3 regions of the Litchfieldia luteola genome follow, and region 3 is predicted to be linked to each of the others. Evidence: predicted binding sites of a transcription regulator. Region 3 holds the regulator's gene; each other region holds the start of a gene.

Region 1 (4,862 bases), on a different contig from region 3:
TTGTTTTCCCCTGACACTCAAGTGACTTAAATCACTTACAATAACCTATAACACCGTTAAACTAATTATAGAATGTAGAATGATAACTTTGAAACCATTTACCTCATAGATTGTAAACATCCTTGCAAGAAATGCTAATAGGAATGTTTAGGGGGATAACTATGTATAAAGAGCTGTTACGAAAACTTGATCTATTTAAGGAGCTCCCAGAGGAATCTTTAGAATTCATCCAGAAAAGCTTAACTACCTTGAGGTTTGCAAAAGGAGACACTATTTTTACTGAGTTTGAAGAAGCAAAGGGAGTGTACTTTGTTAAAACTGGAATTGTTCGCTTAACAAAAGGTGACAACACAGGAAAGGAATTAGTAGTATGTCTCAAAAAAGCTGGAGACTTATTTGCTGAAGCATGTCTTTTCTCACAACCAGGTTCGTTTTATCCCGCAACAGCACACATGATTGTAGATGGCGATGTTTTATTTCTAAAAACAGAGGCCTTGGAAAAAGAATTAAAGTTTAATCCTGAATTAGGCATTGAGATTATTCGTTATATGAGTTCACAATTAAGAGGCTTTACATCAACCTTACGCGATATAGCTTTACTAGATGTTTATAGTAAAACAATATCTGCATTAGATCGACTTGCAAAGGAATTTGGAGAACATCATGGATATGGCGTTCAGATTGAACTTCCCTTAACCGTTCAGGAATTTGCAAATTTAGTAGGTGCTAGAAGAGAAAGTGTTAGTAGGGTTTTTACCCGTTTAAAAAATGACAATGTCATTGCTATTTATGACAAAAAGATTGTGATTGTTGACTGGTGTAAGTTTTGTACACTCTACAAAGTTCAAATGTTTGCTTAAGTAATAGGAAGAGGCTGATAAAGCTGAATTCCTATTTTTTTATCCATAAAGTGATTCTTATCAAATTGTAAGAATTTGTTCAAAAAGGCTCTCAGTCTGTATATATCAACGTTTCCAAGCATTTTATGATGAAAAACCTACATCTTATTCACTTTGCTGTCATTGACTGTCTATGCTATTTCCTTTTAAATCAAAGATAGATAGCAATTTAAATAGAGAGGTGAATCCTCATGACTACTTGTTTAAAGCCTACACTTTCGACTGAATTAACAGAACTGCTAAAATCGGCGGATTATAGTATGAAAATGGAAAAGGGTTCCTACTTATTTCAAGAGGGTATGGAGGCAAAAGAGCTTTATATTATCCAATCAGGTCGAGTTAAAATTAGTAAAGTGGCAGCAGATGGAAGAGAATTATCTCTTCGAATATGTGCACATAGTGAAATAGTTGGTGAACTTACTCTATTCTCTGAGAATGCCAAGTATTTATTTAATGCTCAGGTAATTGAATCAGGAGAAGTAGCTGTTATAAAAAAAGAAAATATTGAACGCACACTTTTTGAAAATGGTAAGCTTGCAATGGAGTTTATGAAGTGGATGAGTGATCATTTCCGCAAGACACAAACCAAGTTTAGAGACCTTGTACTTCTTGGAAAAAAAGGAGCACTGTACTCCACCTTGATCAGAATGACCAATAGCTATGGGATAAAAAAAGACGATGGAATCTTAATTAATCTTCACTTAACTAATCAAGAATTAGCGAACTTTTGTGCAACTACACGTGAGAGCACAAACCGCATGTTAAACGAGCTGCGCAAAAACAACATTATTTCTATTTCAAAGGGAAAAATAATGATACACGATCTTGACTATTTGAAAAAAGAGATAAACTGCGAAGGATGCCCTGCTGTCATTTGTAGTATAGAATAAGCTGCTAGATTAAATATCTAGCAGCTCTTTTTATTCTTATTTTGTTTAACTACTTCTTCTTTTTTTCTAAGTTCTTTTGGGATATAAACGCAGAATGGTTCACTCTCCATATAATCTCCAGTCATAGCATATGCACGTGAACGAGACCCTCCACACACATATCTAAATTCACATACACCACATTTTCCCTTATATTTGTCAGGACTACGTAAATCCTTGAAAATTGGTGATTCACGATAGATTTCTGCAAGTGGGGTTTCTTTTACATTTCCTGCTTTTATAGGAAGCAAGCCACTTGGATACACATCACCAACATGAGAGATGAAAACAAACCCATTTCCATCATTTACCCCTTGAGGGGCTCTACCTAGGCCATCAAATTGACCTGTCTTCCCTTTCATTAATGCATTTTCATACTTTATCATTGTTGGTTCATGTTTAGTTTCTCTCATTTTTGATTGGATAACGACTCTACGGTAATGCTGAGCAGCTGTTGTTTTAATGTCAAACTTCACTCGCTTACTTAAGTCATAAAGCCATCTGAACACTTGCTCATGCTCTACAGGTGAAATCATATCAGAATCTTTTCCCCTTCCTGTAGGAACAAGGAAGAACACACTCCACAGTACGCAATCTAGTTCTTCAATCAGTTTTGCCATTTCATCTAACGCATGCATATTGTAACGAGAGATGACTGTATTAATTTGAATTGGGATTTCAAGTTCGTGTAAATATTTAATAGCATTCATTGTCAGATCAAACGATCCATCTGTTCCACGGAAATGGTCGTGAATCTCTGCTGTTGGTCCATCTAAACTAAAGGCCCAACGTGCAAGTCCCACTTCTTTTGCCTTTTCAATAGCCTCTTTCGTTACATTTGGAGTTGCACTAGGTGTCATTGACACACGTACACCCCTTTTTATCGCATAATCCGCAATATCATATACATCTGGTCTCATAAGTGGATCTCCACCAGTAAAGACAAGTAGTGGATTTTGCATATCATATATCTGATCAATCAGTTTCTTACCTTCTTCAAAAGTTAACTCTCTATGATCACGCTTATATTGTGCTTCAGCTCGACAATGCAGGCACTTTAGCTGACAAGCTCTTGTTAACTCCCAGATTACAATAAATGGATTCTCATTAAAGTCTCTATCAAACATGAGGTATTCCCTCCTAGTTCTTAATAACTTTATTCTAGCACCAGGAAGGATTGTAGTATGTGAGGCATATCACATTTATAAAAACTTGTTTAGTTTCCACAAAAAAACGTGTAAACCGTTGTTCACACGTTGTATCGAGGATACGCCACCAAGTTAGGAGTAGGAACTGCCTCCTCCCTTACAGGTTAACGTACGTTCATTATATCTAGTTAACTCATAGATGAATGTGAATTTCATCACTATTTATCGTTTAGTTTTTGAAATTCTTCTAAGTCATTTATATTTTGAAAAGGTTGTTCATCTTCAAATGGTACATAAGTTACTCGTAGTTGATCTAACAGCTTCATCATTTTATAATGGTCAGATTCTAGGATCTCGATGATCTCACTCACTACATTAGAATGATACACCCCAATTAGAGGTTGAATTCTCCCTTTTACTACGGGGATAATTGCATCTACATCTAGCTTGATATGTTTTACAAGGGACATAATTTCAGATTTGGTGATATTGGGTGTATCACATGGGAGTACAATATACCAATTGCACTTAAGATAATTTATTCCCGTTGCGATACCAGCTAAAGGACCTTTACCCTTATACTGTGGTAAGTCTTCGATTATTGGCATAGTTGTTACTCTATTTAACTCACTCTTGATTGAGTTGTGACTAATAATTACAATATCCTTTGTTGATTCCTCAATTGCTTGAATTGCATATTCGATAAAAAAGCGATCTTTAAGTCGCGCTAGTGCCTTTGGGCTTCCAAACCTTCTTGACTCTCCACCAGCAAGTATAATTCCACCTAGTCGTAAGCTAAGGTCCTTCAAAGCCCTCCACCCACTTTCATTTTTAACCAAATGATATCGGTTATGATGATTTAAATCAAGAAAAAACCCCCTACAAATTTTAAGGGGCCTAATCAAACACTTATTTTTTCCCAATAGACACTCGCCATACTTCTGGACCTTCTTCTAAGTACTCCCATGTAAATTGGTCTTTGCGCTCCATCATGAATTGGTATTGAAGTGGTCTTGGATCATGATCATTTGATAATTCCATGAACTCACCAGAATTTAATCCATCAAACATGTTAAATATCCTTGGGTGTTTCTCTCTTGGTGAAAAATCAGGGGCATTTATTTTTGCTGCGAATTGAATCATTATGAACTCCTCCTGTAATTTAATGTTTTACTAGCTTCATTTTAAGTGGATATCTCTGTTTCTAAAGTGAACGAAATCACTAGTGAGCCATGTTTTTTATCATACTAGGGTTAAAACTTTAGATATAATAATAGAAAGTAGTATTCTACAGGGGGAATAATGATGGAGGAACATATCGGCTATTGTCAACAATGTAGAAAAGAGATTCATTGTTTAGATGGTTTCTTTAATGGAATAATAGATGATCAAACAAAAACAATTCTTTGTTTCACATGTGCAGATTCTTTTAATGAAAAATCACAGGACGCCTAGGCTTCTGTGATTTTTTTATGATTTTTTCTCAAAGATTTATTTAATACTTGTGATTCAAATCACATTATCCAAGAGTGAAAATGATTATCATAAAAGAAGAAAGTCATTATAGGAGGTCTTTTATAATGAATCATAACACTGAAAGAATTGTTGAATTAGATGTAAGAGAGGATGTAAAAAACAAACTTGAGCCGTTTCAAAAAATTATGGAGGCTATTCAGTCACTTGAAACTGGTGACACATTTATTTTACACGCACCTTTCAAGCCAGTTCCTTTATTTGCTGTGATGAAAGCAAAAGGCTTTACCCATGAAGAAGAAGAAATAGAGAAAAAGCACTGGAAAGTAACCTTTGTAAAACGAGGTGTTGAATCATGATACTAGATAACCGTGGACTTGAGCCTCCTCAGCCTATGATGAGGACATTAAATG
Region 2 (4,862 bases), on a different contig from region 3:
GCTTTTGGCACAATTGAGAAGGTGTTGGAAATTCCATCCAATGCATATTCATATGGTAATTTTGCAACTGAGCTTAATGATGCTAGTGCTCCTTTAGAATCTCTTCCATGTAATGGGTTTGCTCCTGGTGCAAATGGTTCTCCGGCACGTCTTCCATCAGGTGTATTTCCTGTTTTTAAGCCATAAACAACATTTGAGGTAATCGTTAAAATAGATAAAGTGTGTTTAGAATCTCTGTAGGTTTTATGCTTTCTAAGCTTTGTCATAAATGTTTTCACTAGCTCAACGGCAATCTCATCAACACGATCATCATTATTTCCGTATTTAGGGAAGTCGCCATCAATTTCAAAGTCAACTGCAATTCCATTTTCATCACGAATTGGTTTTACTTTTGCATATTTAATTGCACTTAAAGAATCAGCTACAACAGATAATCCTGCAATTCCTGTTGCCATCGTACGCTCTACATCTGTATCATGTAAAGCTAGTTCGATGCGCTCGTAAGAATACTTATCATGCATATAATGAATTACATTAAGTGTATTTATATACGTTTCGGCAAGCCATTCCATCACATTGTCAAACTTGTTCATTACATCTTCATACTCTAAAAATTCAGAAGTGACTGGTGCAAACGTAGGGCCAATTTGAGCTTTTAGCTTTTCGTCTACGCCACCATTTATTGCATAAAGTAAAGCTTTTGCAAGGTTCGCACGTGCTCCGAAAAATTGCATCTGTTTACCAATCTTCATTGCAGAAACACAGCACGCAATTCCATAATCATCGCCAAATTCAGGACGCATAATATCATCATTTTCATATTGGATTGAGCTAGTTTTGATAGACATGTTTGCACAGTATTTTTTGAATGCTTCTGGCAATTTTGTAGACCATAGAACGGTTAAGTTTGGTTCTGGAGCCGGACCTAGGTTATCCAATGTGTGAAGAAATCTAAATGAGTTCTTCGTTACCAATGGAAGGCCCTCGATTGAGATACCACCAATAGCTTCAGTTACCCAAGTCGGGTCACCACTGAATAGCTCATTATAATCAGGAGTTCTTGCAAACTTAACTAAGCGAAGCTTCATGACAAAATGGTCAACTAATTCTTGTGCTTCTTCTTCAGTTAATACACCATTTTTGATATCTCTTTCAATATAGATATCAAGGAAAGAACTTGTGCGTCCTAAGCTCATTGCAGCTCCATTTTGTTCCTTAATAGCTGCTAGGTATCCGAAATACAACCACTGAAAAGCTTCTACTGCAGTTGTAGCAGGCTCAGAGATGTCAAAGCCATATGTCTTTGCCATATCCTTCACTTCTTCTAGTGCTCTAATTTGTTCAGAAATTTCCTCGCGAAGGCGGATCACTTCTTCTGTCATTGTTTTTGGACCATTACGAAGGTCAGCTTGCTTTTCTTCAATTAACTTATCAATTCCATAAAGTGCTACCAGGCGATAGTCACCGATGATTCTTCCACGACCATATGCATCAGGAAGTCCAGTGATGATACCAGCCTTACGAACAGCTTTCATGTCATCATTATAAGCATCGAAAACACCTTGATTATGTGTTTTACGGAAGTTTGAAAACACGTTGCTTACTTCCTCATTCACTTTGTAACCATATGACTCGCATGCTTGTTCAGCCATTCGAATTCCACCAAATGGTTGTAGAGAACGCTTAAAAGGTTGATCAGTTTGTAAGCCAACAATTTTCTCTTGGTTTACGTTTAAATAACCAGCGCCATGTGATGTAATCGTTGATACAATTTCAGTATCCATATCCAGGACACCGCCATTTTCGCGTTCCTGCTTTGTAAGTTCCATCACTTGTTTCCAGAGAGCTTTTGTAGGTTCGGTAGCAGGTGCTAAGAAAGATTCATTACCTTCATAGATCGATATATTATTTAAAATGAAATCTCTAACATTAATTTCATTTGTCCAGTCACCAAGTGTAAAGCCTTGCCATTGTTTCATGTTAATTTCCCTCCTTGAATTAGTACAGGGTTAGTATTTTTTGTATAACAGCTTTATACTTATAAGATACTACGTTCCCTATCGATATAACAGAGGGAATGAGTGACATATTTGTGAACCTTTGAGCAAGTGAAATATATCCCTTGCTTTAAAGAGGTTTGTTAACTTTTCTGCTGATTTTGACCATTCATCACTTCATTTTTGTCGTTTGTTTATTTACTAAATAGTCTTCGAAATACGTAAAAGTGAATTCCTCACCACAAAGGGATTGTACTCGTTCTTGCCAGGTGAGTCGTTCAGTTGGTTCCATGAATGTGTTCTTTATCTTTTTAAACACATCCTCCTCTTTATACATCCCGTCTATTTGAAAATGATATCGTAACATGTCACGGATTCCGTCAGCATAGATATAATCCTGTACATAGATTGGATAGCCAATAAGCATAACTTGAGTTGCGGGATGCTGGCTTGGTCCTTCTATATCAAAGACTTCTTTTAAAAGGCTTTTTGAAACTTCGGCCATATCACAATCAGGATTCTGATATAGTTCATATTCTAGTAAACTAATATAGAAATAAAATAACGAGATAAATAAATCAGCTAGGTGCTTGGATTCAACAAGTTGATTAACCGAGTTAGTATCTAGCTTAAAATAATTGGACAACCATTCTCTTTGATATGGAATAGTCATAAACAATTCTGCCATACCTTCATGACCGATATTACTTTGAAATTGCTTGAATTCATAAATATCAGTAGAGGCAAATTGATTATACAAAGCATGACCAAGTTCGTGGAAACCAGTTGCATAGGCCAAATGACTATTCCGATTATTAATGACAAGCTTAATATCCTCTGGAGAAATCTCCATACAAAAACCTCCATATGGAATAAGTAAAAGCTGTACATCAATTGGTGAATTTTTCAAATCTAAATCAAAATAAGATAAGGCTTCTTCAATAGCTACTTTGATTTTTTCACCTGAAAAGATAGACTGATCAATATCTGAGAAATTTGTTGCAACATACAATAGATCGTATACATGTAGAGTTTCATAACCAAACCGTTCTTTTATGCGGTTACCCCACTCATTTATCAAAGGCCTACAATTGGAAAACATGCGCAAGCATTCTTCTTTATATTGCTCGAAATTTAAATTAGCCGAACTGAACTTATAATGGTGATAGTTCGTATAGCCGTATTCCCTCGCTTTTTGATTCCGCAATTTTAATAGATTCCGAAAGTCTTCTGTTAGTTCATTACTATAGGAGTTCATTGCTTCTACTAATCTACGTCTTACAGATCTGTCCTCGTGATCCATTAATGCTGAATGAACCTGGCCACTGTTGTAAGTTGTGCCATCTACATCAAAGGTTTTGCTGAATATCTTCCCTTCAAGTTGATTTTTTAGAGTAAGGACTTTCGTATCTGCTTCAATTTCTTGATTTTGGATTTCTTGTAGCATCAGGTGTATACGTTTTTTCCATTGATTGTCCTCTATTTTTATAGCCCATTCTTCTAGCATTGCTTTGAAATTTGGATTTGTAAGAAGACTTTGGCGAACTTCTGTCATTTCTTGGAGCTTAGGATCTTGCTCGCTCGTTGCATACATTTGATAGGTTAGTTGATTAATTTCCTTTGAAAATTCTCCTAATTTACGTAATTCGTCTTCGTAGGCCTTTTTCCACTCTACCTCGTCAAGAATCCTAGTCAGCTTTTCCACATCAAAAATATCGTTCATCTTCACGGCTCCTTTGTTTTCAGTTATCTAGATTAATTAATCGTAGCATTAATAGATAGAACTATTTATATAAATCTGACAATTTAAATATTAAATTGTTATATACTACCATGTCCTTTATACTTTATTTAACAACATACATTAAGAAAAAGGTGTCGTTTGGTGGAAATAAGATTGTTTCGAGACAAGGATATTAATGAAATAGCAGTCATAATCAACGAGATATACCATGTTGAAAAGGTTGGAGGGCTGACAACCGTAGAAGAACTGAATCAATGGTTTGATGAGCCAGGAGAAGAAATAAGGGAAAATACATTTGTCGCTTTACACGATGAAAAAATTATTGGTTATAATGCCTTATGTCATGTAAAGGGAGACTCTTCTATTCACGTCTATAGTTATGGAACTGTCCATCCAAACTGGAGAAGAAAAGGTATTGGTACAAAGCTTGTTAGCCACTCAATCGAACATTTGAGAGCACGAGCTAACAATGAAAAGCAAACGATTATTTATGATCAAATGGTGCGAACACATATAAAGGGACAAAATGAACTAGCAGAAAAGCTAGGCCTCCAAAAACATACCGATTTATTATCTTATCAATGTAAATCCTTGAAATAATCAAAGGTTTCACTGCCTAAAGGTTTCTCGTTTATCGTTCCGACTCTCGATGACGCAACTGATTGGACCTTAATCAATAATGACGCATTTTCTTGGCGAAAGAGTCCTGATCAACTTTCAATAGAAAGTGTAAAATATGAGTTTACTAGCTCAGAGTTCTCGGAGGAATTCTACCTACTTTGTAATAATGAGAAAAGTGAGAGAGTGGGATTCTTATCAAGCTATATCACCGATGAGAAGAAAGGTGTCATTTCAACGATAGCTGTACTTAGGAAGTATCAGGGTAAAGGCATTGGAAAAGCTCTTTTGCGAGAGGTAATGAACAGAATGAAAATTAAAGGTATTGCTGAAGTGAGGTTAACCGTTGATACTCAAAACCCCACATCTGCCATTAAGTTATACGAAAGCCATGGATTTACTGCTGATAAACAGATAATTGAATACATCTATCCTATATCGCCTACTGAGGAGGAGTAAGAATGAGTCATCAAACAATTTGTGTGCTTGGTTCTGGTACAATG
Region 3 (4,862 bases):
TTTGAGAAGATAATGCGATCGTCTACAGAAACCTCAAGAGCCACGCGCTCACCATTTTCTAATACACGACCTGTTCCAACAGCAATAACCTTGCCTTCTTGCGGCTTTTCCTTAGCGGAATCTGGTAACACAATACCACTTGCTGTTTTTTCTTCAGATTGTACAAGTTCAATTACAACACGATCACCTAATGGCTTTAACAAGTGAAACAACCTCCTCAAATAATCTTATAATTTTTAGTTTGGTTTTTTATTAGCACTCACTAACCTTGAGTGCTAACACAATTATTATATTAAATAATCTCTATTTTTTTTGCAAGTATTTAAGCAAAAAAATTTTAATACCCAGCAAAATTTTCCACACCCTTCTAGATTATGTCACACCAACGGAATTCTAAACTAGAAATGTTAAAAATTTATCTATTTTTCCTTTTTCTACTTTATCTACTAAGTCTAAAATCATAATAGTAAGAGAAGCAGAGTATTATATGGTAAAATACTATTGTATTTTTAATTCATAGTAACTAAAAAGGAGACCTTACATTTGGAGAAACGTTATTGGTATGTCATTTTGACTTATATAGTAATGCAACTTTCTGGAATTATTGGAATTCCGATATTATTATACTTTGGGTTCGGTGGAGAAGATTATGATACAGCCTTCACTCTCGCATCTACATACTGGCTAATTATTAGCTTCTTTGCAGCTTTACTAATGATTTTATATATATTACGACAAGATATAAAAGACAGACATTTAGCTGATCAGCGTTCTTCAGGGGCGAGTGCAGTAGGATGGGCTGTTGGTGGGGTATTTTTAGCCATGTTTGCTCAAGGTATCGCTGCTAGTATTGAAATAAACCTTCTTGGTATTGAACCTGGCTCAGAGAACACTCAACAAATTATCCAACTGATAAAGACTACACCTTTACTGATTATCGTTACATCTATTATCGGACCTATTCTTGAGGAGATTATTTTTAGAAAAATTATTTTTGGATCATTTTATCGAAAATTCAATTTCTGGATCTCTGCTTTCCTAAGTTCAGTTATCTTTGCACTTGTTCATATGGAACCAGAGCACTTGTTATTATATTCAGCTATGGGCTTTACCTTTGCATTTCTTTACGTAAAGACAGGGCGTTTGCTTGTACCTATATTCGCTCATGTAGCCATGAATACACTTGTCGTAGTCGTGCAAACTATTTTTGCAGAGGATATTGAAAGGATTATGAAAGAAGCAGAGAAAATGCAATCTTTCATATCTTTCTTATTATAGGTTAACGGAACTTCACTGGAGGACTTACAATGCGTCGAACATCACCCTTTTTCATGGGAATTATGTATACACTAATGGGATTACTATTCACTTATTTAGCCGTAGAAAGTGTTGAAGATACAATCTGGAATTTTGGAACCATTCTACTGATCGCTGTAGCTACTTTTGACTTTGGAGTAGCCATTCGAATGTTTTCCTTAAATAATAAAATCAAACAGCTTAAAAATAAATAAACCTCCCAAATCGGGAGGTTTATTTTTGTTCATTTTGATAGAGCATTTCTGCTTTCTTCGCTTTCCGATATGCACCTTTAGATACAAGAATACTGATTTCATATAGTCCAAACAACGGAAGAGTTACCATCATATGTGACAACAGTTCAGGTGGAGTTATAAACGCTCCAATGACTAAGAGGACAAAGTACGCATACTTTCGTACTTTCACCAAAAACATTGGAGTTACAATTCCAAGCCTTGTTAAAAACATAATAACTACTGGCATTTGGAAAAGTAGCCCAAATGGAAGAGTTAGTTGAAAAAGAAACTGAAAGTACTCATTAATTCCGATCACTTGATTTATGTCTAACCGATCAGCAAGTCTTCCCATAAAGTCAAAAACGAACGGGAAAAGAATAAAGTAAGAAAAGGAAATACCCACTAGAAACAGAAATACAGAAATGGGAATATAACTCAAGGTTACTTTGCGTTCTTTTTCGTAAAGTCCTGGACTAATGAAAGCCCATAATTGATATAAGATAATGGGTGAAGTGATTACAAATGCTATAATAAAAGCAAATTGCATATATATTTTAATTGGGTCCGCAGGGCGAAACGAGTTCATCGTTAATTCCTTAGCTTCGTCCGCATGTTGTAAATATACAATTATCGGTTCTGCTAAGAAAAAGCCACCAACCATAGCCAGGAAAAAGAAAACGACTATATATATCAGTCGTTTTCGAAGCTCACCTATATGGTCATATACGGACATTTCTTTTTCTGTCATAATGAATCATCCTAACCACAACTAAAGCATTTTAAATCAAAAGTTATTTTAGTTCTTCATTTTTCTTTTTGTCCTCGTCTTCATCATCAGCTAAACCTTTTGTTGCGTTCTTAAATTCACGAAGTGTATTACCCGCTGCTTTTCCAAGCTCAGGTAATTTTCTAGGTCCAAAAATTAATAGTGCTACAAACACGATTAGTAGAAGGCTTCCAATTCCAATATTCGGCATATCCTTCACCTCCTTTAAAGGGATTCTTATTTATTCACTTGGATAATGTTTTAAGAAGTATACGAGTGACTGTAATTCTACTGCTAAATCAATATGATGTACCCTAATGTGCTCCGGAACATTTATTCGAGCTGGGGTAAAGTTCAATATTCCCTTTATCCCTTTTTGTATTAAGCGGTCTGTGATCGGTTGAGCTGACCCAACAGGTACAGTTAATATAGCAACCGTTACATTTTCAGGTAAACGTTCCTCTAGTTCATCTAAATGATAGACTGATACGCCACCAACTTCTGTTCCGATTTTTGATTGATCTACATCAAAAGCCAATTCTATTTTAGTATTATTGTTTTTAGAGAAGTTATAGTGCAAAAATGCAGTTCCTAAATTACCTACTCCAATTAACGTTACTGCAGTTAATTCATCTTGATCTAACGTTTTTCTGAAAAAGGATAACAGATAATTCACATTGTATCCATATCCTTTTTTTCCCAACGCTCCAAAATAGGAAAAGTCTCGGCGAATTGTTGCTGAATCCACTTTTACTGCCTCACTCAGTTCTGCAGAGGAAACTCTTAACTTTCCTGAGGCATGTAGGTTCTTTAAAAATCTATAGTATAACGGTAATCTTTTAGCAGTTGCTTGTGGTATTTTTGATTGATCTATATTCAACTTTCATCCCCCACATTCAAACCATCTAAAAGGCTTTCATCTCTTTTAAAGTCTCCGTTTTTACCACCTGTTTTTTCTATTAAGAAAGTAGGACCGATGATCATCCCTTTATCGACTGCTTTACACATGTCATATACAGTTAAGGCTGTTGCAGATGCAGCAGTTAGAGCTTCCATCTCAACACCCGTACTTCCCTTTGTCTTAACTTCAACACGTATAAGCAGATGATATTCTTCTTCTTCATTCTTCCAATTAAATGAAATATCTACCCCTTTTAATGCAAGTGGGTGACACATTGGAATAATATCAGAGGTTTTTTTGGCAGCCATAATTCCTGCTACTTGAGCAACAGCTAGCACATCACCCTTTTTAATTGCATTTTGGGTTATCTTTTCGTATATCTCTTTATTTACTTGAACACTCGACTTTGCAATTGCAGTCCGAATGGTACTCGTTTTATCTGTAATGTCTACCATTTTGGCACGACCTTGATCATTAAAATGAGTGAAAGACGACATATAAATCTCCTCCCATAGTAGACTATACACTATTTTACCTCGTCTGTCTTATGAAGTTCTGTGATTTATTTCACTTTCTTAGTTGCATCCTAATAAAATCCATATCGTTAAAGGAAAGAGTTTGTTCAAAGTTTTGACACAATTGTGATATGGGTATTTTTAGTATTACTCTAATGCTGTATAATAAGTTGCCCTCTCAAGCTCTGATAAGATACACTTAGCTTATACTAAGAGGTGAATAAACATGATTTTATTACAAGTAAATCAGCTAAAAAAATACTTTGGTGCTGATCTTATTTTATCTAATATAAAACTAGAAGTACAATCAAGAGATAGAATTGCCCTTGTAGGAAGAAATGGTGCGGGTAAATCTACACTACTAAAAATTATTTCCGGGCAAATGTCCCATGATGGTGGAGAAATCATTAAGCCAAAAAACCTCTCAATCAACTACTTAGCACAAGATACAGGTCTCGAATCAAGTCTGTCAATTTGGAATGAGATGTTGACTGTCTTTGCACCATTGAAAAAACTAGAAGCTGACCTAAGAGAACTTGAACAGAAAATGGGTGATCCCGATATCATCCAAAATGAAGCTAGTTATCAACGATTATTGGCTGAATATGACCAATTGCAAATAAACTTTAAAGAGCAAGGTGGCTACCAATATGAATCTGATATTAGATCCATTTTACATGGATTTAATTTCTCAGATTTTGATTACAATACGTCTATTTCATCTTTAAGTGGTGGGCAAAAGACGCGCTTAGCCTTATGTAAACTATTATTAACGAAACCTGACTTATTAATATTGGACGAGCCGACGAACCACTTAGATATTGCTACGTTAACATGGCTTGAACAATATCTGCAAGGTTATCAAGGAGCAATTCTCATCGTATCCCATGATCGCTATTTCCTGGATAAGGTTGTTAATCAGGTATATGAAATCTCTAGAACGACCTCAACAAAGTTTACTGGCAACTATAGTCATTACTTAAAACAAAAGGCTGAAAACTACGAGCTTGAGCTTAAGCGATATGAAAAGCAGCAAGATGAAGTTGCAAAACTAAAAGATTTTATTCAAAAAAACCTTGCTCGTGCATCCACAACAAAAAGAGCACAGAGCCGGAGAAAACAACTTGAAAGAATGGATATGATGTCTT

What was found. Region 3 encodes Rex, which represses fermentation and respiration genes when NADH is low (regulators of the CRP and FNR family bind a similar motif). Its sites were predicted from a motif close to TTGTGAAATATTTCACAA; they were not measured.
Region 1: J2Z26_RS02295 (TIGR04053 family radical SAM/SPASM domain-containing protein) is a predicted target of Rex. The motif match lies at 3,013-3,030, and genes of this name have one in related genera.
Region 2: pflB (formate C-acetyltransferase) is a predicted target of Rex. The motif match lies at 2,091-2,108, and genes of this name have one in related genera.

The regions. Positions count from the first base shown of each region.
Region 1 covers NZ_JAGGKM010000001.1:445,356-450,217, reverse strand. Annotated here, with positions in the region: gene J2Z26_RS02305 (Crp/Fnr family transcriptional regulator) at 162-860, shown strand; gene J2Z26_RS02300 (Crp/Fnr family transcriptional regulator) at 1,091-1,789, shown strand; gene J2Z26_RS02295 (TIGR04053 family radical SAM/SPASM domain-containing protein) at 1,807-2,955, opposite strand; gene J2Z26_RS02290 (molybdenum cofactor guanylyltransferase) at 3,195-3,785, opposite strand; gene J2Z26_RS02285 (DUF2249 domain-containing protein) at 3,886-4,119, opposite strand; gene J2Z26_RS02280 (hypothetical protein) at 4,282-4,431, shown strand; gene J2Z26_RS02275 (DUF2249 domain-containing protein) at 4,557-4,808, shown strand; gene J2Z26_RS02270 (DUF2249 domain-containing protein) at 4,805-4,862, shown strand, end outside.
Region 2 covers NZ_JAGGKM010000007.1:144,650-149,511, forward strand. Annotated here, with positions in the region: gene pflB (formate C-acetyltransferase) at 1-1,979, opposite strand, end outside; gene J2Z26_RS18730 (gluzincin family metallopeptidase) at 2,170-3,720, opposite strand; gene J2Z26_RS18735 (GNAT family N-acetyltransferase) at 3,895-4,341, shown strand; gene J2Z26_RS18740 (GNAT family N-acetyltransferase) at 4,375-4,818, shown strand; gene J2Z26_RS18745 (3-hydroxyacyl-CoA dehydrogenase family protein) at 4,821-4,862, shown strand, end outside.
Region 3 covers NZ_JAGGKM010000014.1:5,748-10,609, reverse strand. Annotated here, with positions in the region: gene groES (co-chaperone GroES) at 1-203, opposite strand, end outside; gene J2Z26_RS21630 (CPBP family intramembrane glutamic endopeptidase) at 544-1,278, shown strand; gene J2Z26_RS21625 (YdiK family protein) at 1,308-1,511, shown strand; gene tatC (twin-arginine translocase subunit TatC) at 1,531-2,280, opposite strand; gene J2Z26_RS21615 (twin-arginine translocase TatA/TatE family subunit) at 2,324-2,509, opposite strand; gene J2Z26_RS21610 (redox-sensing transcriptional repressor Rex) at 2,540-3,178, opposite strand; gene moaC (cyclic pyranopterin monophosphate synthase MoaC) at 3,175-3,696, opposite strand; gene J2Z26_RS21600 (ABC-F family ATP-binding cassette domain-containing protein) at 3,941-4,862, shown strand, end outside.